DNA from 3 places in the Amycolatopsis sp. NPDC000009 genome. Region 3 is predicted to be linked to each of the others. Evidence: riboswitches for the same ligand, from Rfam matches in the RefSeq annotation. Region 3 holds a riboswitch; each other region holds the start of a gene.
The links. A riboswitch is a leader RNA that binds a small molecule or an ion and turns the genes downstream of it on or off. The one in region 3 is predicted to bind S-adenosylmethionine.

Region 1 (7,783 bases), on a different contig from region 3:
CCGCGCTTGTTCTGGCACAGCTCCATGATCGTGCCGATGAACTCCGACGGCGCCAGGATGCTCACCTTGCTGACCGGTTCGAGCACCTTGTCGATCTTGTTCCCGGTCGGCCAGTCCGACGGGTTGGTGACGTGGATCTCCTTGCCGTCGTCCAGCACCACGTCGTAGACCACGTTCGGCGCGGTGGAGATCAGGTCGAGACCGAACTCGCGCTCCAGCCGGTCGCGGGTGATCTCCAGGTGCAGCAGGCCGAGGAAGCCGCAGCGGAAGCCGAAGCCGAGCGCCACCGACGTCTCGGGCTCGTAGTCCAGCGCGGCGTCGTTGAGCTGAAGCTTGTCCAAGGCCTCGCGCAGGTCGGGGTAGTCCGAGCCGTCCACCGGGTACAGGCCTGAGTAGACCATCGGCTTCGGCTCGCGGTAACCGGCGAGCGGCTCCTTCGCGCCCTGGCGTTCGGAGGTGACGGTGTCACCGACCTTCGACTGCCGGACGTCCTTCACCCCGGTGATGAGGTAGCCCACCTCACCGACGCCCAGCCCCTTGCTGGCCTTGGGCTCCGGCGAGATGATCCCGACCTCGAGGAGTTCGTGGGTGGCGCCGGTGGACATCATCTTGATCCGCTCGCGCGGCGTGATCTTGCCGTCGACGACCCTGATGTAGGTCACGACGCCCCGGTAGGTGTCGTACACCGAGTCGAAGATCATCGCCCGTGCCGGGGCGTCGGCGTCACCCTGCGGCGCGGGCACCTGCTTCACCACCGCGTCGAGCAGGTCACCGACGCCGACACCGGTCTTCGCGGACACGCGCAGCACGTCCGAGGGTTCGCAGCCGATGATGTGCGCGATCTCGGCGGCGTACTTGTCCGGATCCGCCGACGGCAGGTCGATCTTGTTGAGCACCGGGATGATCTGGAGGTTGTTCTCCAGCGCGAGGTACAGGTTGGCGAGCGTCTGCGCCTCGATCCCCTGCGCGGCGTCGACCAGCAGGACGGCGCCTTCACACGCCTCGAGGGCGCGGGAGACCTCGTAGGTGAAGTCGACGTGGCCCGGGGTGTCGATCATGTGCAGGACGTGGTCCTGCCCGTCGACCTTCCAGGGCAGGCGCACGTTCTGCGCCTTGATGGTGATGCCGCGCTCCCGCTCGATGTCCATTCGATCGAGGTACTGAGCTCGCATGGCCCGTTCCTCGACCACGCCGGTGAGCTGCAGCATCCGGTCGGCCAGGGTCGACTTGCCGTGGTCGATATGCGCGATGATGCAGAAGTTCCGGATGAGCTCCGGGGGCGTGAAGGTCGTGTCGGCGAACGTCGTCAACGGGTTTCCTCGCGAAGGTCGGGGTGTGCCATCTCTATGCTCCCATGCCGCTCCGGGTGCGAGTGGGGGTCATCCCCGATGCGGCCCGTGATGAGCTGTGGTGCCCTCGAAGTATGAGCACTTCACTGTCCCAGATACTCGACCGAACGTTCGGCCATCCCCGGGGACTGCTCGGCCGGTTCGGCGGCCGGGCGATGGCGCACGGCAACGCCGCCACCGAGCTTCGCGTCGTCGAGCTGGCGTCGATCGAGTCGGGCGAAACCGCCCTGGTCGTGGGCCCTGGCCCGGGCGTCGGCCTTGAGGCCACGGCCGAACGCGCGGGCCGCGCGATCGGCGTCGACCCCTCCCTGGAGATGCTCGCCCGCTCGCGCCGCCGCTGCGGCGACGAGGTGGAGCTGCGGCACGGCACCGCGGACGCCACCGGCCAGCCGGACGAGAGCGTCGACGTGGTCCTGAGCGTCAACAACGTGCAGTTGTGGGAGGACCGGGCGGCCGGTTTCGCCGAGCTGTTCCGCGTGCTGCGTCCCGGCGGAAGACTGCTGCTGTCTTCGCACGAGAAGTGGCTGCCGGTGTCCCGGCACGAACTGGCCGACGAAGTGGCCGCCGCCGGCTTCACCGACCTGCAGACCTGGACCTGGGAACCGCCGGGCTTCGGCGCCTCACTCGCCGCTCAGCTGCGCGCGATCAAGCCGCTGGACTAACGCGGATCCGTGCGCAACGGATGCTCACGCGGCACCTCGACCAGCACGATCCTGGTGCCGTCCGGGTCGGCGATCCACGCTTCGTCCAGACCCCAGGGTTCGCGCTGTGCCCCGCGGACGGGCTCCAAACCCTTCTCCACGAGTTCCTCGAGCGCCGCCGCCAGGTCCCGGACCTGGAGCCACAAGGCGACGTCAGGGGTCGGGCCGGTCTTCCCGGTACCGACGATCTCGATCGAGCCGTTCCCGGCGAAGAACACCGTCCCGCCAGGGAACTCCTTGTCGATGGCCAGGCCCAGGGTGTCCCGATAGAACGCCGTCGACACGTCGAGGTCCTTCGGGTGGATCAGCACCCTGCTGCTCAGCACGTCCATGGCTCAATCCCTACCGGATGGGTTCAGGCCATCGCAATCGCGGTGATCCCCGCCAGCACCACCACCGAGCCGGCCAGCCTGCGGACGGCGTTCGCCTCCCCCAGGACCAGCCAGGCGGCAAGCCCACCCAGGACGATGCTCAGCTCCCTCGCTGGTGCGACGAGACTCACCGGAGCGATCTGGAGGGCATAGAGCACCAGCAGGTAGGCGACCGGCGAGAGCGCGCCGACGATCAGCACCTCACGCTTGTGTTCTCGCCAGAGCCACGAGACCTCGTCGCGGTCCTTCAGCGCGTATGGCGTCATCAGGAGGCTTTGCACGATCGCGCCGGTTCCGAAGTAGACGATCGGCGGGACCCCGAGGCCCGTGACCGAATGCGCGTCCCACAGGGTGTAGGCGGCGATCGTGAGCCCGGTCAGCAGTCCGTAGACCAGGCCTTTGCGGCGGGCGGCACGATCGGCGGCATCGGCATGCGCCGGCGCCCGCCCGGAGCCGATCACCAGCACCCCGGCTACGACGAGGAACGCGCCCACCAGGCCGAGCACGCCCGGCCGCTCGCCGAGCAACACGACGGCCGCGAGCACCGAGAGCAGCGGTCCGGTACCGCGGGCGACGGGATAGACGACGGAAAGGTCGCCGACGGCGTAGCCCCGCTGGAGGACGATCCCGTAGGTGACGTGGAACACCGCCGTGACCACCGCGGCGAACAACCATGTCCACTGTGGACGTTGCGGCTCCACGGTCAGCGAGACGGCCATGACGGGGACGAGCAGGACGGCGGAGAGACTGTAGTAAGCCCAGACGAACCGGGCTCCGCCACGACGGATCCGCTTGGCCGCGAGGTTCCAGCCCGCGTGGATGACGGCGGCGATGAGGACGAAGGACAGGGCGGTGGCGTTCACGGCGGACCTTTCACGTTTTCCGCGCATGCGGAAAACACCGGTCCTCCAGGCTTTTGTCCCGTCAGATGAACGGCGGCGCTTCCGGCCCCGCCGATGGTGCCGCTCGGACCTGTCCCGTCTGCCCTGATTGTGTGCTTTCCTGAGCGGGCAGGCGGCGGAACCCTAGGCACTACGCTTCGCACCGTACCTCAAGCCCCCGCCCCGAGGTGGCCGCGAGCCATCCCCGGACGGCTGTTAAGCTTGCCTCTCACCGTCGTGTGGCATTCCGTCATGGAGGAAACCCGCGCGCTCCCACGAGCACGCAGGGCCGGTCACAGCGCGGCGATGAAACCACCGAGAGATTCAAGAGGAGCGCCCCCGTGGCCAACATCAAGTCGCAGATCAAGCGCATCACCACCAACGAGAAGGCGCGTCAGCGCAACCAGGCGATCCGGTCCTCGGTGAAGACCGCGATCCGCAAGTTCCGCGAGGCCGCCGACGCCGGCGACAAGGCCAAGGCCCTGGAGCTGCAGAAGGACGCGGCCAAGAAGCTGGACAAGGCCGTGACCAAGGGCGTTCTCCACGCCAACCAGGCCGCCAACAAGAAGTCCGCGCTGGCGAAGCGCGCGAACTCTCTCTGATCGGCTTTCGAAGGGCCCCGGTGACGCCAGTCACCGGGGCCCTTCGCCGTGTTCAGCGGCTTGTGCCGTGGGCGTCGACGACCTCCAGGACGGCACGCTCCAACGCGTACTCGGGGTTGGCCGCGACCCCCTTGACCTCGGCGTTGAGCCGGGCGACCACCCGCATCGCGGTGGCGAGCCCGTCCTGGCCCCAGCCGCGGGCCTGCCCCTGCGCCTTGCGCACCTTCCAGGGCGGCATCCCCAGCTCACCCGCCATCTGGTTCGGGTTGCCTCGACCAGCACCGGACACCCGCGCGATCGTGCGGACTGCGTCGGCTAGGGCGTCCGCCACCAGCACGTGCGGGACGCCCAGCTGCATCGCCCAGCGCAGCGACTCCAGTGCCGCCGCCTTGTCCCCGGCGACGGCCTTCTCCGCCACGGCGAACCCGTTCACGTCCGCACGGCCCCGGTGATAGCGCCGGACCGCCTGCTCGTCGACCACTCCGCCGGCGTCCGCGACCAGCTGGGTCGCGGCCGACGACAGTTCACGCAGATCCGAGCCGACCGCGTCGATCAGCGCGAGCACGGCCGCACCGTCGATCTTCCCGCCGACGCGGCGGACCTCGTTGCGGACAAAAGACTCCCGCTCAGCGGCCTTGGTCAGTTTCGGGCATTCGACGACCTCCGCACCGGCCTTCTTCAAGGCGGCGGGGAGCCCCTTCGCGGCCTTGCTCCGGCCACCTCCGCTGTGCACGACGACGAGCACGATGCCGTCGGCGGGGGCCTTGACGTAGGCCATCACCCCGTCGGCGAGCTCCTGCGAGATGTCGTGCGCGGACTCGAGGACGATCACCCTCCCTTCGGCGAACAGGGAGGGGCTGACCATCTCCGCGAGCGCCGGGACTGTGAGGTCCGACACCCGGATCCGGGTGAGATCCGCCGTCGGATCAGCCGCTTTGGCCGCGTCCGAAGCGCTGCGGACCGCGCGTTCGATCAGCAGCTCTTCCTCACCGAGAACCAGGACCAGCGGCGATGGGGCGGAAGCTTGCGTCGTCACGATGACGATCCTGCCACTCCTCCTCTCGTGTGCTTTGTCCGGTGATGTGTTGCGGGCACGGTGGCCCCACCTGAGCCTCATGTCGTACGGTGTTGGCGAGGCGACGCGATCACACGCGTGCCGACAATCGAATACCGCTCATCCAGAGGGGCAGAGGGAACGGCCCGATGAAGCCCCGGCAACCGGCGTCAGCCTGTCATTCCGCGATCGCGGGATAGCTGACGAACACGGTGCCAATTCCGGCCCGCCATGGCGGGGCAGATGAGGAAAGGAACCTCGCGATGACCGCAACCCTCGGCACGACCTCCACCACCAAGACCCCGGATCTCGGACCGGCCGTCGAACTGGTGTCGAAGGAAGAGGGACACCGGCAGCCGCTCGCTCCAGAATTCGTTTCCGCCGAGGACTTCTCGCCGCTCGAAGTCGCCTACGACTTCGGCCGCGTGCGCCGCGAGGACATCGAAGCCGGGCCGAAGAACATCTGGCGCTACAAGAAACTCCTTCCCGTTCCCTCGAACGTCGAAGAGATTCCCAACACCGAACCCGGCGCCACCCGGCTCATCCAGGCTGACAGGCTCGCGAAAGCCTTGGGTGTCAAGAAGGTCTGGGTCAAGGACGACACCGGCAACCCCACGCACTCCTTCAAGGACCGCGTGGTCGCCGTCGCCTTGGCGGCCGCGCGCGAGTTCGGGTTCGACGTGCTCGCCTGTCCCTCGACCGGCAACCTGGCCAACGCCGTCGCCGCCGCGGCGGCCCGCGCCGGCTGGCGGTCGGTCGTGCTGATCCCGAAGACCCTGGAACGCGCCAAGATCCTCACCACCGCCGTGTACGACGGTGACCTGATCGCGGTCGACGGCAACTACGACGACGTGAACCGGCTCGCCACCCAGCTCGCCGCCGAGCAGGAGAGCTGGGCGTTCGTCAACGTGAACGTCCGGCCCTACTACTCGGAAGGCTCCAAAACGCTGGCCTTCGAGGTCGCCGAACAGCTCGGCTGGCGGCTTCCCTCCCAGATCGTGGTGCCGATCGCCTCCGGTTCCCAGCTCACCAAGGTGGACAAGGGTTTCCGCGAGTTCGGGCAGCTCGGCCTCGTCGAGGAGACGCCGTACAAGGTGTTCGGCGCGCAGGCCACCGGCTGCTCCCCCGTCTCGGCGGCCTTCCGCGCCGGGCACGACGTCGTCCAGCCGGTCAAACCGGACACGATCGCCCGGTCGCTGGCGATCGGGAACCCGGCCGACGGCCCCTACGTCCTCGACGTGGTCAACCGCACCGGTGGCGCAATCGAAGACGTCACCGACGAAGAGGTCGTCGAGGGCATCCGGCTGCTCGCCCGCACCGAGGGCATCTTCACCGAGACCGCCGGCGGCGTCACCGTCGCGACGGCCAAGAAGCTCATCGAGACCGGCAAGCTCAACCCGGACGAGGAGATCGTCCTGCTGATCACCGGCGACGGCCTCAAGACCCTCGACGCCGTCGAGGACAAGATCGGCCCGAAGGCCACCGTCAGCGCCTCGGCCGACGCGGTCCGCGAAGCTCTGGGCATCTGAGCTCCCCGCGGCCCGCCTCAAGAACGAGGCGGGCCGCGGGGCTCACCCCGGCGTACCAGGGCGAGACCTCGCGCGTCGGCGATGACAGCGGTGTCGCCGTCCGTGTCCGTCCTCGCGACCGACGCACCCACGGCCACCAAGTTGTCCAAAGTGGACTTGTTCGGATGCCCGTAGGTGTTTCCGGCGCCAACGCTCACCAACGCCACCCGCGGCGCGACGGCGTTGAGGAAATCCGGTGCCGTGTAACGGCTTCCGTGGTGGGGGACCTTCAGGATCTCGGCACGGAGTTCCGCGCCCTCGGTCATCAGGTCGGCCTGCGCCGCAAGCTCGACATCGCCCGTCAGCAGCACCCGGCCCGCCGGGGTCCCGGCGCGCAGGACGACGGAACCGTTGTTGATCACCGTTCCGTCCTGTTCACGGACCGATCGGCTGGTGACATACCGCGGCCCCAGTACGTCCAGCGACAGCCGCGGCCAGTCCAGCCGTTGTCCGATCTCCAGCTCCAGCAGGGGAATCCCGCGGCGCGCGGTCTCGTCCGCGACCTGCTGCCACGCCCACGCGGGAGCCCGGCCGGGGCCGACGGCGACCGCCCCGACCGACCTGCCCTCGAAGACGGATTCGAGACCGCCGATGTGGTCGGCGTGCAGATGACTCAGCACGATCAACGGCACCCGGTCGACGCCCAGCCTGCTCAGGCATTCGTCGACCGGTCCCGGTTCCGGCCCGGTGTCGACCAGGACCGCCCTCCCTTGCTCGCCCGTGGCGAGGACGACGGCATCACCCTGCCCGACGTCGCAGGCGACGGCACTCCACGACGCCGGTGGCCACGCCGGAGCAAGCACTCGCACCGGCACGAAGACGAGCAGCCCGGCGGCCAACGCGACCGCCAGGAGGATCCTGGCGTGCCGCAGCCGGATGGCGACGAGCAGGATGACGAGTAATCCGGCCGCCAGCAGCCCGCCCCACCAGCCATCGGGCCAGTCCAGGACCGCTCCCGGCGCACGGGCGCCGTGGCGGGCCACGGTGATGAGCCAGCTCGCCTCGGGTTCGGTCAGGCGGACCAGCAACCTTCCCGCCGACGGCCACCACGGGCCGACGACGGTGGCGAGCACACCGAACACGGTGGCCGGGGCGACCACCGGCGCGGCGAGCACGTTGGTCACCACCGAGACGAGACTGACCGATCCCGCCATGCCCGCGATGACCGGCGTCGTCACCACGAACGCGGCCAGCGGGATGGCCAGCCCCTCGGCGTAGCCGGCCGGAACGCCGCGTCCGACCAGCCATTCCGCCCAC
Region 2 (7,783 bases), on a different contig from region 3:
ATGAGTGAGCAACGTCACGACACTCCGGGCGGTGTTTGCGCAACCCGGCGAGGTTCGTTACTGTCCCGTGATCGTGCCGGTCGGGGCCCGCTCAAGCGGTTTCCGGCTGTTACGCCCACAGTCACGTCAGTGCACGTCGGGGAAGCGGAACCAGGAGAGGTACGGCCTGGAACCGTGACGATGGCGCTGGCTGCGGGTGTCGGACTTCTAGAGGTGTGCCGAAGTGCGCATCGAGACGAAGGACGTAGTGGAGTGGTTGTCGAGCTCCTCGACGTCTTGGGAAAGGGAACGACCCAGTGACTGGTAGCAGTAGGCAGGATGGCTCGCGCCTCGGCGCAGAGACGAACACCTTCGCTTCCTCCGGTTCGGTTGCCGTGCTCGACCGCGACACTCAGTACGGCGAGCTGGACTACTCCGACGATCCGCGCATCACGCACCAGGACGTCCTGGCCGCGCTCGGCCCCGACGCCGACGCCCTGATGGCCGAGATCGACGTCGACGTCGACGAGCTGATCCGCCTCATCAGCGCCGAGACCACCATGCTCCCGCCGATCGTCATCCCGGACGAGCTGGCCGAGGACCGCACCGCGGGCGCGCCGATGAAGGCCGCGACCAAGGACGAGGTCATCGCGAACTCGACCCGCGTCTGGAAGAAGCGTTTCCTCAAGGGAACCGTCATGGCGGTGCTGCTCACCCTCGGTGGTGGCGGCGCGGCCGCGATGGCGATGAACAAGAGCGTCACCCTCGACGTCGACGGCAAGCAGCAGACCGTCCACAGCTTCGGCGACACCGTCGGTGAGGTCCTCGAAGACGCCGGCCTCTCGGTCGGTGCGCACGACTCGCTCTCGCCCTCGCCTCAGGCCGAGGTGGGCGATGGCGGCGTCATCAAGCTGGAGCGCGGTCGCAAGCTGAACCTGATCGTCGACGGCGCACCGCAGCAGGAGTCCTGGGTCCGCGCGACCAACCTCGGCGAAGCGCTGAACCAGCTCGGTCGCGCCGACCTCGCCAAGGCCGGCACCTGGACCTCGCTCCCGCAGAACGGCGAGCTGCCGCTCGAAGGCGCCACCGTCGAGGTCAAGACCCTCAAGAACGTCACGGTCTACGACGGCGCGAACGAACCGCGCAAGGTTCAGACCAACTCCGTCACCACCAAGGAATTCCTCGGTGAGCTTCGGATGACCCTCGGCCCCGACGACGAGGCCGTCGGCGGTCTCGACGTCAAGCTGGTCGACGGCGCCGAGGTCCACATCAGCCGGACCGGCGTCACCATGGTCAAGCAGAACGAGGAAATCGCTCCGCCCGAGCAGAAGGTCGACGACCCGAACCTCGAAAAGGGCAAGACCAAGGTCGAGGACCCGGGCACCCCGGGCCAGAAGACCGTGACCTACAAGGTCACCAAGCGCAACGGCAAAGAGGTCGACCGCGAGAAGGTCTCGGAAGAGGTCATCACCGAGGCCAAGCCCAAGATCGTCAAGGTCGGTACCAAGAAGCCCGCCGACCCGGTCATCGGAGACGCCGGCGCCTGGGACCGCATCGCGCAGTGCGAGTCGACCGGGAACTGGTCCGCCAACACCGGCAACGGCTACTACGGTGGCCTGCAGTTCAACAAGAGCACCTGGGACGCCTACGGTGGCGACCAGTACGCCGCGTACCCGCACCAGGCCAGCAAGGCCCAGCAGATCGCTGTCGCCGAGAAGGTCCGCGATGACCGTGGCGGCTACGGCGCTTGGCCGCACTGTGGCAAGAAGGCCTGACGCCAGATCCATCCTCCTTCCTGAAGGTCATCGTGTGGGTTCGCCCGCAAGGTGGCCTTCAGGCCGTTAGGGGCTTCGGTGGCTGAGCCGGGTTCCCGGCTCTCGGTTTCGAGAGTCTCGCCCACCAGCGCGCAGTCCGAATGTGGGCCACGTTCCTGGCCGGTTGTCGAACCCCTCCGCCGCCGCGGGGCGGGCTTTGGGGGCCCTGAGGCGGCGTCTGGGCGGGCTTGGGGTGTTTTCTGGGCCCCTCGGCTGGCTCGGCAGCCTGAGGCTGCTCGCTGACCTGTTCCGAGCCCTGCCGGGGCACAGGGATGTCCGGGTCGCTTTCCGCGAGCTCGACGATCTCCGCGAACGCGTCGCCGCGTCGCTCGGCCGGCGAACGGTCGTCGGCTTCCTTGTCGGGGGCCGGGTAGGCCCGCGGCACCAGGAGCGCGTTCAGGCGGGCGCCCGTCTCGGCATCGAGGTTGCCGCGCATGTCCCAACGACCGGTTCGTTTCTGGCGCAACCAGAACTCGCTCCGCTGCCGTTGCGGACCAGGGGCGTCTTTGGGTTTTCCATCCGGGTCGTGTCTTGCGAGCAGCTCTGTTCCTGCGACCGTCACGTCGCGCGGTCTCGCGACGCCGGCGAGCTCGACCAAGCCCTTCTCCTCCTCGAGCCGTGCGCTCGCGGTGACGTGCTCGGGCAGCTTCTTCATAACCGTGACGATCCGGTCGATACTGGCTTCGGCCAGCGCACCGGTGGTGGCCGCAGTGCCGGTCAGGGGCGCGACGGGGTCGATCGACGTGCCGTCGCGCGCCCGTCTCGAATTGAGTGCCAGCGCTCTGCCGGTCACTCTTTGTGCCTCTGCACGAGGCACCCGGGCCACATGCTCGTAGAAGACGGCGATCGAGTTGTATCCATAGAGATCCCGGACACCACGTGACTCGATCTCGGCCAGGATCTGGCCGACCTCGGCGACAAGACGTCGCCCTTCGCGTAGCCGTGTCTGCAACTCGTCGAGAAGCAGTTCGGCGTCACCTTCCGGCAGGTTGAGCGGGAAGGCCTTGGGAATGTTTGTGCTGGTCATCCCTCGATTGTCGAGGCAGATTCGAACGAATGCACGGTATCGATCGAGTGGATGATCATCACGCTCCGGCTGCGCCGACCTGCGCCGATCACCCTTGAGTGGGATGCGTGTCGCTTGGGAAAAGCCATCCGGATGGTGGGGCCGGATCAGGTCGGCCCCATGCCTGGGCGATGCATCCGATCCCACTCCTCGCGGAGCACCCCGTAGACGACGGCGTCATGGACGCCGCCGGACCAGCGCCGGGCTCGCCGGAACCGGCCTTCTTCGACGAACCCGAGGCGCCGCCCGACGGTGATCATTCCCGGGTTCCCCGAGAATGTGGCGAAGTCCAGGCGGAGCGCGTCGGTTCGGGAGAACAAGTAGGTCGTCCACATGCGCAAGGCCTCGGTGCCGAACCCGCCGCCCCAATACCGCTGGTCGTAGATGACCAGCCCCATTCGCCGCCAGTCGGTCTCCCTGCTTTCCCAGTACCAGCTGACCCGGCCGATCAACCTTCCGTCGCTCGAATCGCACACGGCGAGGCTGGTGCGGGGATCGGGTGGCTCGGTCTTGATCGTGGTGAGTTCGCGCGCCGTGGATTCGGCGGCGGCCATGGTCGGGCTGCCGAAGTAGGGCCCGTTCGTTGCGTGCCAAGGCCGCGCGGGATCGAGCAGGTCGAGGAGCGGCCCGAGGTCGGACGGGCGCCAGTCGCGCAGCCGGACTTTCTCACCATCGAGTACGACGTCGTCCACCGGCCAATCGTGGCTTACCGGACGTGGTTACGATCGTCGGGTGACTGAACTGCTCGGTCCTGCGGAAATCAGGGCGCTGGCGGCCGAGCTGGACGTACGTCCGACCAAGAAGCTCGGCCAGAACTTCGTGCACGATCCCAACACGGTGCGCCGCATCGTCGACCTCTCGGGGATCGGCGAAGGGGATGTCGTCCTGGAGGTCGGGCCGGGCCTCGGCTCGCTGACGCTCGGACTGCTCGCGACCGGCGCCGAGGTCGTCGCGGTCGAAATCGATCCTGTGCTGGCGGGGCGGCTGCCGAGCACCGTGGCCGAGCGAGGTGGGGCCGAAAGGCTGGCGGTCGTCGGCGCTGACGCGTTGCGGATCAGCGCGGACGATCTGCCCGCACGGCCGACGGCACTCGTCGCGAACCTGCCCTACAACGTCGCCGTTCCCGTCGTGCTCCACCTGCTCGCCGAACTGCCGTCGCTGACCAGTGGTCTCGTGATGGTCCAGACCGAAGTCGCGGACAGGATGGCGGCGGGGCCGGGAAGCCGGACTTACGGCGTGCCCAGCGTCAAGCTCGCCTGGTACGGGAAGACGCGCAAGGTCGCCGCGGTGCCCCGAGCGGTTTTCTGGCCCGTTCCGAACGTGGACTCCGCCTTGGTCTCGTTCGAGCGGGGCGACGTGGTGTCGTCCGTGGAGCGGGAGCGGCTGTTCGCGGTCGTCGATGCCGCCTTCTCGCAACGGCGGAAGACCTTGCGAGCCGCGTTGGCGTCGTGGGCCGGTTCCGCCGAACGCGCGGGGGAACTGCTCGAAAAGGCGGGAATCGACCCCAAGACCCGCGGGGAACAGCTGGACGTTCATCAGTTCGCCCGGATCGCCGCGGCCGCCGGCTGACCACCCTGTCGCGGGTGTGACCGGAGCCGCGCGGCTGCGTGGTTCCTCCCCTCGATTCGACGCGGACGAATCTCGTCTTAGCAGGCAGCACGCCTGTCGTGAGCCGGATGTAGCTGGCGGCATCTCATGATGTGGACAGCCCATCCTGTATGATGGACGCGACCAGACGTGTGATCTGCGCCTACGTGCTTGCTTTCATCCAGTGGGATCGGTTTTACTCAGTAAGCCATCCCGAGCGACTGAGAGACCTGGCTCGCCGAAGTCGCAGCAACCACCCTCCACAGGGCAGGTGCTACAGCCAGGACCGATGGAGGCTGTGCCTAATGAACAGGGTCACCCACCCGCTCCTGCTGACCAGGCGACGTGTCGTCGATGAAGGTCGCCGCACGGTAAGTGCGTGTCGACGCTCCACCGTTACTGCCTGAGTCCTTTCCCTTACCTCTGAATCCGTCCGTTTCCGGACGGTCACTCGGTGACGGTCGGCGCGCTCGAAAGAAGCAGCGCCCCATGTGCATGGAGCCTTTCGTGATCACTGTCGAAAACCTGTCCAAGTCCTTTCCCCTCAACGGAAATCCCGTCGTCGCACTGCGCGATGTGAGCGTGGAAATCCAAGCTGGCTCGCTGTTCGGAGTCGTCGGTCCGGCGGGCTCCGGCAAATCGACCCTCGCTCGGTGCATCGGTCTTCAGGAGCGTCCCGACCGCGGCGTCGTTCGCCTCGACGGCCTCAACACCGGGACTCTCGACGGACGCCGACTCCGGGAAATCCGGCGCCAGGTCGGCGTCGTGAGCACCAAGCCGGAATTGCTCGCCGAGCGCACCATCGCCGGCAACATCGCTTCGCCGCTCGAGCAGCTCGGCCTCGACGGGCCGCAGCGTCGCACCCGGGTCGGCAACCTGCTCGACCTGGTCGGGCTCACACCCCGTGCGGGGCAGCGACCGGGCGACCTGTCCGAGGGGCAGCTGCGCCGAGTGGCCATCGCCAAGGCGCTGGCCGCCGGGCCGTCCGTGCTCCTGGCCGACGACCCGACCGCGGGCGTGCAGTCCGAGGAGTCCGGTGCGGTCCTGACCGTGCTCGACCGTGCGCGGGCCGAGCTCGGCGTCACCGTGCTGCTCACCACGCCCGACGCCGGTGTCGTCCGCCGTGTCTGCGACGACGTCGCCGTGCTGGAGGCCGGCGCGGTCATCGAACGCGGAACCGTGCTCGACCTGGTCTCCGACCCGAACAGCCGGACCGCGCAGGCGCTGCTTCCCGCGATCGAAACCGGGCGGGCACAGGCCTCGAAGTACGACCGTGCGGTGGACGTCGTGCTCGTCGGCTTCGCCTCGGTCGGTGCACTGCTGCCGGAGGCCGCCGGTCGCTTCGACGTCGAGCTCGCCACCATCGGGGGCGGCCTGACCCGGATCGGAGACACTCCGGTCGGCCGGTTCCGCCTCGGGGTGCGCGGTGAGCGCGCGGACGCCGCGCTCGCCTGGATCGCCGAACGTGGCGGCCACGTGACCCACCCGGTCCGCGGACCGCAGGGTGTCGCCGCCTGATTTCTCCTCGAACGGGCCGCTCAGGACGAATCGCGTCCGGGGCGGCCCGTTCGCGTATGCCCGTCCGTTCTCTTTCTCCTGGTGACAGCGCAAGTGGAGCGGCCACGTAGGCTTGAGGCGTGCTCGCCGTCGTACCGCCCCCAGTAACCGTCAGGGTTCCCGCCAAGGTCAACCTGCACCTGTCGGTCGGTGACGTACGCCCGGACGGTTACCACGAGCTGGTGACCGTGTTCCAGGCGCTTTCCCTGACCGACGAGGTGACCGTCGCGGTCACCGAGGACCCCGGCGTCGAGGTCTACGGCGAAGGTGAAGGTTCCGTACCGATAGGAGCCAACAACCTCGCCTGGAAGGCTGCGCAGGCGCTGGCGGCCCATGTCGGCAAGGCGGACGGCGAGTCCAAGGTCAGAGTGGTGCTGCGCAAAGGCATCCCGGTCGCGGGCGGGATGGCCGGTGGCAGCGCCGACGCGGCCGCGACCCTGGTGGGGCTCGCGTCGCTCTGGAAACTCGACATTTCCCGCGACGAACTGGCGGGTATCGCCGCGAAGCTCGGTAGCGATGTTCCTTTCGCGCTTTACGGCGGGACAGCGCTGGGCACCGGCCGAGGCGAGCAGCTGGTGCCTGTCTTGTCGAGGCACACCTTCCACTGGGTCTTGGCCTTCGACCAGCGTGGGCTTTCGACTCCGAGGGTGTTCGGCGAGCTGGACAAGTTGCGTGAAGAGGGCAGCCCGCCGCGGATCGGCTCGCATACTCCGGTGGTGGAAGCGCTGGCATCCGGCGATCCGCGGCAACTGGCGCTGCTTCTCGGCAATGACCTCCAGGCGGCCGCTGTTTCGTTGCGTCCGGGGCTGCGTCGCACGTTACGGGCGGGAGTCAACGCTGGTGCGCTCGCCGGCACCGTGTCCGGATCCGGGCCGACCTGCGCGTTCCTGTGCGCGGACGCCCAGTCGGCCGTCGAGGTCGCCGCGGAACTGTCCGGCGCGGGTGTCTGTCGCACGGTGCGCGTCGCGCACGGGCCGGTCCCCGGAGCCCGGCTGGTCGGCGGGGACGACGCGCCGCGGCCGTCGCCGCCTCGGGTGCACGCATGAGGGTGTCCGAAATGGACACCGACTAATTCGTTTGTGGTGCGAGCTTTGGAAAGGATCGGCTGAGGCATGGCCAACTTGGTCAACCTGGAGTCGGTGAGCAAGTCCTTCGGGGTGCGCCCGCTGCTCGACGGTGTTTCGCTCGGTGTGGCGGAGGGGCAGCGTATCGGTGTCGTCGGTCTCAACGGGGGCGGGAAGACGACGCTGCTGGAGGTCCTCGCCGGGATCAGCGAGCCGGACACGGGACGGGTCAGCCAGGTCCGGGGTTTGCGGATGGCGGTGGTCACCCAGCGAACCGAACTTCCCGACGGCAGCACGGTCGGAGATGTCGTGCTGGAGCGCTACGGCGCGGAGCACGAGTGGGCCGCTGACGCACGTGTCCGGTCCATTATGGATGGTCTGGGCATCACCGCTCTCGGCATCGACAAGGAAACGGCGAACCTGTCGGGTGGCGAACGCCGCCGGGTGGCGCTGGCGGCCGCCCTCACCGGTGAACTGGACCTCGTGGTCCTCGACGAGCCGACCAACCATCTCGACGTCGAAGGTGTGCGCTGGCTCGCGGATCATCTGCTCAACCGCAAGATCGCGGTCGTGGTCGTCACGCACGACCGGTGGTTCCTCGACACGGTCGCGAGTGTGACCTGGGAGGTCGCCAACGGTCGTGTCGAGCAGTACGAGGGCGGTTACGCGGACTGGATCTTCGCGCGCGCAGAGCGGGCGAGGCTGGCGGCGACGGC
Region 3 (7,783 bases):
ACCAACCGCGGGAACATCCCGTTCGTGTCGCTCCCGGACAACTACCTCGAACTGCTCACCGCGGACGGCAAGCCGATCACGAAGGCGCCGGTCTCGCTGACCTCGCGGCCGCCGCACAAGATCGGCGTCCGGCCAGGGGAGACCCTGGGCGGGCACACCGTCTACGTGCTGCCGGACGCCACCCGCGTGGTCGCCGTGCGCTGGTCTCCCCGGCCCGAGCCGGACGAGCGCACGCTGACCTGGTCGATCGAGGACTGACGCGCCCGTGCCGCATTCAGAGGACTAAACGCGGCACGTGCCTAGTTCTCGTCCTGCAGGATCCGGAGCGCGTTCGCCAGGTCGTCCGGGTACTCCGACTCGAACTCGACCCAGCGCCCGTCGGACGGGTGGGCGAAGCCGAGCGTCTTCGCGTGCAGCCACTGCCGGGAGAGCCCGAGCTTGCGCGCCAGCACCGGGTCGGCACCGTAGGTCAGGTCACCGACGCACGGATGCTTGAGCGCCGAGAAGTGCACGCGGATCTGGTGCGTGCGCCCGGTCTCCAGTTTGATCTGGGCCAGCGACGCGGCGCGGAAGGCCTCGACGACCTCGTAGTGCGTGACGCTGGGCCGCCCGCCCTGGACGACGGCGAACTTGTAATCGTGCCGGGGATGCCGGTCGATCGGCGCGTCGATGGTGCCGCGCGTCGGGTCCGGGTGGCCCTGCACGATGGCGTGGTAGCCCTTGTCGACGGTGCGTTCCTTGAACGCCCGCTTCAGCACGGTGTACGCGTGCTCGCTCTTCGCCACGACCATCACGCCGGTGGTGCCGGCGTCCAGCCGGTGCACGACGCCCTGACGCTCGGCGGCGCCCGAGGTCGCGATGCGCAGCCCGGCGGCGGCGAGCCCGCCGACGACGGTCGGCCCGGTCCAGCCGGGGCTCGGGTGCACGGCGACGCCGACCGGCTTCGAGATCACCACGATGTCGTCGTCGTCGTGCAGGATCTTCATGCCTTCGACGGGTTCCGCGACGACCTCGATGGCCGAGGCCGGATCGGGCAGCGTCACTTCGAGCAGTCCGCCGGCGGTCAGCCGGTCCGACTTCCCGGCGGGCCTGCCGTCGAGGAGGATCTCGCCGGATTCGGCCAGTTCCGCCACGACAGTGCGGGAAAGACCCAGCAGTTTCGCCAGCCCCGCGTCGACGCGCATGCCGTCGAGCCCGTCGGGAACGGGCAACATCCGCGCGCTCATTCGCTCGCCGCTTTCTTCTTGTCCTTGGTGGATGTTCCGTCGTAGTCCTTGCCCAGCAAGGAAAGGATCACGATGAGCACGCCGCCGACGCAGATCGCGGAGTCGGCGACGTTGAAGATCGCCCAGCCCTGCCCGTTCGGCGCGAACGCGGAGATCATGTCGACCACGTGTCCCTGCAGCGGCCCGGGCGCACGGAAGATCCGGTCGGTCAGGTTGCCGAGCGCGCCGGCCAGCACCAGGCCGAGGCCGATCGCCCAGCCGACCGAGCGCAGCCGCCGGGACAGCCAGACGATGGCGATCACGACGGCGATCGCGACCAGCGCGAGCACCCAGGTCAGCCCGGTCGCCATCGAGAAGGCGGCACCGGGGTTGCGCACCAGCTGGAAGTACACGAGCCCGCCGAGGAACTCGACCGGTTGCTTGCCCTCCAGCGTGGACACGGCGATCTGCTTCGTGAGGAGGTCGATCCCCCACAGCACCGCGGCGACGGCGAACACCACGGCGACGCGCTTCTTGGGCAGCGGTGGCGACGGTGGCGCCGTTTCGGGCTCTGTACTCACTCCCCCATTGTCCACTGAGCGTGTTCAGGACTCCTCGGCGGCCGTCTTCGGCCTGCTCAGCAGCGCCGCGAACGCCCCGGCGAGCACGACCAGCGACGAAAGCACCAGCGCGAGCTGTCCTCGCGCGAGCACGACCGCGCAGAGCGCGAACGCCGCGGCCACGACGAGCACCAGCACACTGCGCTCCAGCCACGCGAGCCCCGCCAGGCCGAGCGTCAGCAGGATCGCGCTCCGGGTGTCGCCGTCGAGAGCGAATTCCCAGTAGCCGACCAGATCCGCCAGCACGATGGCGACCAGTCCGCCGAGCGCGATCGCGGCGACCTTCCACCAGCGCATGGCCTTCGTCCGGATGGCATAGAACAGCACCGTGCCGAGGTAGACCGCCAGGACGGCGAACAGCCAGCCGTCGTTCCGGCCGGCGATGTCGAACGACGCGTCCAGTGCGGCCACGTTCGCGCGGCTCATTTCGACCCCGTACAAGCCCGCGTATTTGCCATCACCGACGCCATACAGATCCTGGGTCAGGAACTGCTGGGCACCGGCGGGCGCGTAGGCGAACCAGCCCCCGGACCACATCCCGCCGAAGGCCACCACGATCAGCTGAGCGAAACCCAGCAACGCCAGCGGAAACCAGTAACGCGGTCGTTCGTTCCCCATGCCGGGTGAGGGTAGTGGGTCAGGAGCAGAACGGGGGAAGCTCCCGCGGGTCGTTCTCCGGCACCCAGCGGCCCTCCGGCTTCTCGTACTGCCAGCGCGCGCCGCGGGCGACGATCTGGCGCAACGCCAGGACGATCCGGTCCACGTGCTCGGTGGTGCTGCCGAGGCCGAGGCTGACCCGCACGGCCTGCTGCCCCGTGGAACCGGCCACGGCGATCAGCCGCTTCGTCGCCACATGCGCGCAGAACGCGCCGTCCCGCACGCCGATTCCGTACTCCGCGGACAACACCGCGGCGAGCCAGCCCGGGTCGAAACCGTCGACGACGAAGCTGAGCGTGCCGACCCGGTCGACCGGCGCGTCGAACAGCCGCAGTTCGGCGAATCCGGGGATGGCGGCGAGACCGCGACGCAGGCGCGTCAGCAGTTCCTCCTCGTGGGCGACGATGCCGTCCCAGTTCGCGGCCAGGGTCTCGCAGGCGACACCGAGCGCGTGGACGCCGACGGTGTTGGGCGACCCGGCTTCGTGCCGCTCGGGACCGGAATTCCAGACCACGCCGAGGTTCTCGGAGTCACGGTTGACGAGCTTCGTCGCGCCGCCACCGGCGAGGTACGGCTGAGCCGCGCGCAGCCAGTCGGCGCGGCCGATCAGCGCGCCGGCCCCGAAAGGGGCGTACAGCTTGTGTCCCGAGATCGCCACGTAGTCGACGTCCAGTTCGCGAATCGAGATCTTCCGGTGCGGCGCGAGCTGCGCCGCGTCCAGCGCGATCCGGGCGCCGTGCCGCCGCGCGACGGCCGCGATCTCCTTGACCGGCAACAGTTCCCCGGTCACGTTGGACGCACCGGTGAGCACCACCAGCCGCGGTCCCTGCGGGCAGTCCGCGAGCGCTTCGTCCACAGCGGACACCGCGGCGAGCCGGGTCCGAGGGGTTTCGATCCGGCGGACGTTCGGCCCCTTCCACGGCAGCAGCGCGGCGTGGTGCTCGGTGTCGAACACGACGACAGCCGTGTGCTTCGGCAGGCTGCGCGCGAGAAGGTTGAAGGAATCGGTGGTGTTGCGGGTGAACACGACGGTGTCGGTCGACCGCGCGTCGACGAAGTCACGCAGGATTCCGCGCGTGCGCTCGTAAAGCTTGGTCGAGACCTGCGACGCGAACCCGGCGCCGCGGTGCACGCTGGCGTACCAGGGCAGGAATTCGTCGACCGCGGCACGCACCTTGTCCAGACAGGGGGCGCTCGCCGCGTGATCGAGATTGGCGTAGCCGATGTCGCCGCCGGTGACCAGCGGAACCCGCAGATCGGCGCACGCGACCGCCGGGATTTCGTACGTGACAACGGTTTCAGCGGGGGTGTTCGTGCGTTCGAGAGCGAGAGTCATCGTCATCCTCCGGGCCAGGGGACCCGGCGAGGATCCCGCGCTTGCCCGTCGCACCACGCGACGAGCCAGGTCCTCACCCGGGGCACCCCACCGCGGAAGGAGGGTTGCCGGTCAGCTAGCCGGGGCTTGACGCTGACACTCGTGACCTACGGACGAAGTTAGCGGATGAGCGGCCGATCGAGCCAGCCCTCGTCCGCATCTTGAGACGCCGCTCACGTGCTCCGCAAGCGGGAAGAACCGCTGCCCGGCGCCGCGCCGCGCCGGGCAACGGCAGGTCAGACCCGGAAACGGCCGGGCAGCGGGACGGTCGCGCGGGAGGAGACCTCGGTCGCGGTGCCGGAGTACTGATCGGTGCCCGCGGTGAACTGCCAGCCGCCGAAGGTCTTGCCGTCGACGGCTTCGCCGTAGGCCTCGGCGACCTTGGTCGAGACGTCGTCGTAGGACAGGCCGTTCCAGTTGCCCGCGCCGACGCCGAAGTCGCGCGAGTCGCCGCCCTGCGCGGCGGCCGTGGGCAGGGTCCACAGGGTGAAGTGCACGTGGGCGCCGGTGCTGCTGCCACCACAGGGCAGCGCGTTGCCGGTCCGGCCGAGTGCGTCGCCAGGGGCGACCTTCTGGCCGTCGGTGACCGAAATGTTCTCCAGGTGGTAGTACCCGGTCCGCCAGCCGCCGTCGTGGTCGACGGTCACCCAGTCGCCGCCGGAGCAGTGCTGGATCCGCACCGTGCCCGCAAGCGGGGCGCGGACGGTCTTGTCACCCGGGCTGAAGTCGATGGCGTTCTTCACCCCGGACGTGCCGTTGTCCGAGTGGATCCCCGCCGAGTACACCGATTGGCCCGTCTCGAACGGGAGTCCGAACGTGGGGAAAGCACCGGCCGAGGGCGCGGCGGTCGCCGTCGGGGCGGCGAGAACCACTCCGACGAGTGCCACAGTGGCCCCCAGGCCAGCGAACCGCACAGGAAGTTTCGTCACCTTGCGTACTCCTTACCCCGTGACACTCACCCATTCGATGGAGTCGATTGCGGGGAAAGTAATCCAAAAGGAGTACGGATGGGAAGAATTTTCTGAGATCAACCGACGAACAGCTGGTGCCGGTTCGTGACCTACTGGCCGGATTCGCCCTTCCACCTGGCAAGGCGGCCCGCGCGGTCGACCGCCCGCAGGCGTCGTTCGGCCGCGTCACGGGCTTCGGCGGTGGTCACGACGAGTAACTGGTCGCGCTCCTGAAGCCTGGTGTTCTTGTTCGGCGTGAAGCCGGCGCCGTCACGGACGAGAAGACTGATCGTCGCCCCCACCGGCAGCCGCAGTTCGGCCAGGTACACGCCGTGCATCTTCGATCCCGCGTGGATGCGGACCTGCAGGAGTTCCGCGCCCATCTCGTCGAGCGGCGCGGAGTCGACGTCGATCTCGTGCGCCTCGGCGTGCTGGGCGAGCCCGAGCACTCTCGCGAGCGGGGTCAGCGTCGCTCCTTGGAGCAGCGTCAGCACGATGACCAGCACGAACACCGCGTCGACCAGCTTCTGAGCGCCCGGCACCCCGGACGACAGCGGGATGAGCGCGAGCACGATCGGGACCGCTCCGCGCAGCCCGGCCCAGGACAGGAACACCTGTTCTCGCCAGGGGATCTTGAACGGCAGCGCCGACAGCAGCACCGACAGCGGGCGGGCGAGCAGCAGCACGACCGCACCCGCCACCAGGCCCTGGACCAGGCTTTCGAAGATCCTGCTCGGCGAGGCGAACAGGCCGAGCAGCACGAACAGGCCGATCTGCGCGAGCCACCCGAGCCCCTCGGCGAACGACAGCGTGTCCGACCGGTGCGGCAGCTTCGAGTTCCCCAGCACCAGGGCCGCGACGTAGGTGGCGAGCAGGCCCGACGCGTGGGCGAGCTGCCCGCTCGAATACGCCACGACGCAGACCGCGACCGTGGCCAGCGGGTACAGACCGGTGGCGGGAAGCGCCGCCCGGCGCAGCGCGAACGCGCCGCCCCAGCCGAAGGCCAGCCCGATCACCAGCCCGGCGGCGAGTTCGTAGACCACCAGCAGCGGCAGCGACCAGTCGATGGTCGTGCCCTCGGCGAGGACGACGACGGCGATGTAGGCCGGGGCGTCGTTGATGCCCGACTCGATCTCCAGCGCGCCGACGAGCCGCTTGCCGATTCCCGCGGATCTCAGCACCGAGAAGACCGCGGCGGCGTCGGTCGTGGCCAGTACCGCGCCCCACAGCAACGCCATCCGCCAGTCCAGGCCCAGTAACCAGTGCAGGGCGGCACCGGTGACCGCGATGCTCACCACCACGGCCACTGTGGACAGTGCGATTCCGATGCCCAGCGACGGTTTCACGGCCGCCCAGCGGGTGGTGAGGCCACCTTCGGACAGGATCATCACCAGCGCGGCGAGGCCGAGCGACTGGGTGAGCTCGGGGTTGTCGTACTGGATGCCGAACCCGGTTTCGCCGAGCAGGACCCCTATCCCCAGGTACAGCAGCAGCGAAGGGAGGCCGACCCGGATCGACACCCGGACGGCGATCACGGCGACGAGCAGCACGGCGCCACCGGTGCCGAGGATGAGCGGGAGTTGCTCCATGTCGCCTCCCGTTCCGGTCGCCGTGAGGGCTCCAGAATAGTGAGGCGGTGATCGTCACACGTTCGTGTACCGGTCGGAAAGCACCCGGACAACCTGTGTTACAGACTGTCCATTAGGGACTCCGCAGGGCTACCAGGTCGACGCCGAGTTCCGCGAACGGCTTTTCCGCCGCGGGCAGGACCTTCACCGCGCGGTTGCCTTCACAGGACAACCAGCCGGCGCTCACTCCGTGAGACAGTAACGCCGCAGGAACGCGGCCCGCCAAATGATCACGCCGGACCGTCCAATCCAGACAGTCGCGCAGCATCGGGCGGCGGCCGCCGTCGACCTCCACCCCGAGCGCGCCGAGCACCTCGCGCCCGCGACCGGTCAACGTCAGGCCGTCTGCCTCGGCGATCAGCCCGGTGGCGAGCATCCCGTCTCGCAGCGCGACGCCGACCGTCCCGGCGAGGTGGTCGTAGCAGGTCCTGGCGAACTCGAGCCGCTTCACCCGCACCGACGACCGCAGCCCCTTCACCGGCCGATGTTCGGCGTGTTGCGCCAGATGCTCGATCAGCTCCGCCACCCGGGGGTCGGCTATCCGGACGTAACTGTGCCTCCCCTGTTTGACCCGCACGACGAACCCCGCGTCGGCCAGCTTCGTGACGTGCTCGCTCGCCGTCGACGCGGCCACCTCGGCCGCGCCCGCCAGCTCGGTCACCGTCCAGGCGCGCCCGTCGAGCAGCGCGAGGCACATCGACGCGCGGCTCGGATCGGCGAGCACGGCCGCGACCTCGGCCAGGGCGATCGTCTCCATGCGTCCACCGTAGAAGACCCACGGTTCGGCGACCGCCGAACCGTCAGCCTGCCAGGAACTTCGCCGCCAGCTGCACCGCGGGTTTGGAGTCGTTGGAACCTTCGAGCATGACGGCGAAAGCCACGTCCCCGCGATAGCCGACGAACCAGCCGTTGGCGTCCGCACCCGAGCCGAACTGCGCCGTCCCTGTCTTGCCGAAGACGGCTCCGCTGCCCTTCAGCGCCTTCGCGGTCCCGGTCGTGCAGACCTCGCGCATCATCGCGCGGACCTGGTTCAGCACCGCCGCCGGCGGAGCCTGGTATCCGGCGTTGACCTTGGTCTCCAGCCCCTGCCACAGCTTCGGCACCACCGGCTTCCCCGTCGCGACCGTCGCGGCCATGAGCGCCGCGCCCAGCGGGCTGACCTGCACCCTGCCCTGGCCGATCCCGGCCTCGACCTGTTCGTCACCGCTGCTCGACGGCTCCACCTTCCCGGCCTCCGTCGTCAGTCCCGGGATCTCGAAATCGGCGTTGAGGCCGAGCTGGCTCGCGGCCTTCGCGAGGCCGTCCGCGGGCAGTTGCCCGGCGAGCCGCCCGAAGGTCGTGTTGCACG

Region 1: it holds a riboswitch for S-adenosylmethionine, as region 3 does, so the genes downstream of both, thrC (threonine synthase) here and ACZ3HL_RS30955 (aminotransferase class V-fold PLP-dependent enzyme) in region 3, are expected to answer to the same signal.
Region 2: it holds a riboswitch for S-adenosylmethionine, as region 3 does, so the genes downstream of both, ACZ3HL_RS08730 (methionine ABC transporter ATP-binding protein) here and ACZ3HL_RS30955 (aminotransferase class V-fold PLP-dependent enzyme) in region 3, are expected to answer to the same signal.

The regions. Positions count from the first base shown of each region.
Region 1 covers NZ_JBVHDI010000001.1:417,327-425,109, reverse strand. Annotated here, with positions in the region: gene lepA (translation elongation factor 4) at 1-1,310, opposite strand, end outside; gene ACZ3HL_RS02200 (class I SAM-dependent methyltransferase) at 1,424-2,011, shown strand; gene ACZ3HL_RS02195 (VOC family protein) at 2,008-2,382, opposite strand; gene ACZ3HL_RS02190 (EamA family transporter) at 2,406-3,311, opposite strand; gene rpsT (30S ribosomal protein S20) at 3,644-3,904, shown strand; gene holA (DNA polymerase III subunit delta) at 3,957-4,940, opposite strand; SAM riboswitch class I at 5,076-5,208, shown strand; gene thrC (threonine synthase) at 5,222-6,487, shown strand; partial or broken gene ACZ3HL_RS02170 (ComEC/Rec2 family competence protein) at 6,505-7,783, opposite strand, start outside.
Region 2 covers NZ_JBVHDI010000002.1:536,355-544,137, forward strand. Annotated here, with positions in the region: gene ACZ3HL_RS08710 (transglycosylase family protein) at 375-1,754, shown strand; gene ACZ3HL_RS08715 (DUF222 domain-containing protein) at 1,813-2,820, opposite strand; gene ACZ3HL_RS08720 (GNAT family N-acetyltransferase) at 2,967-3,551, opposite strand; gene rsmA (16S rRNA (adenine(1518)-N(6)/adenine(1519)-N(6))-dimethyltransferase RsmA) at 3,592-4,428, shown strand; SAM riboswitch class I at 4,652-4,742, shown strand; gene ACZ3HL_RS08730 (methionine ABC transporter ATP-binding protein) at 4,954-5,964, shown strand; gene ACZ3HL_RS08735 (4-(cytidine 5'-diphospho)-2-C-methyl-D-erythritol kinase) at 6,084-7,049, shown strand; gene ACZ3HL_RS08740 (ABC-F family ATP-binding cassette domain-containing protein) at 7,116-7,783, shown strand, end outside.
Region 3 covers NZ_JBVHDI010000014.1:207,252-215,034, reverse strand. Annotated here, with positions in the region: gene ACZ3HL_RS30975 (AsnC family protein) at 1-258, shown strand, start outside; gene ACZ3HL_RS30970 (RluA family pseudouridine synthase) at 300-1,226, opposite strand; gene lspA (signal peptidase II) at 1,223-1,786, opposite strand; gene ACZ3HL_RS30960 (hypothetical protein) at 1,811-2,443, opposite strand; gene ACZ3HL_RS30955 (aminotransferase class V-fold PLP-dependent enzyme) at 2,463-3,818, opposite strand; SAM riboswitch class IV at 3,851-3,965, opposite strand; gene ACZ3HL_RS30950 (M23 family metallopeptidase) at 4,094-4,786, opposite strand; gene ACZ3HL_RS30945 (potassium/proton antiporter) at 4,918-6,396, opposite strand; gene ACZ3HL_RS30940 (ArsR/SmtB family transcription factor) at 6,509-7,192, opposite strand; gene ACZ3HL_RS30935 (penicillin-binding transpeptidase domain-containing protein) at 7,236-7,783, opposite strand, start outside.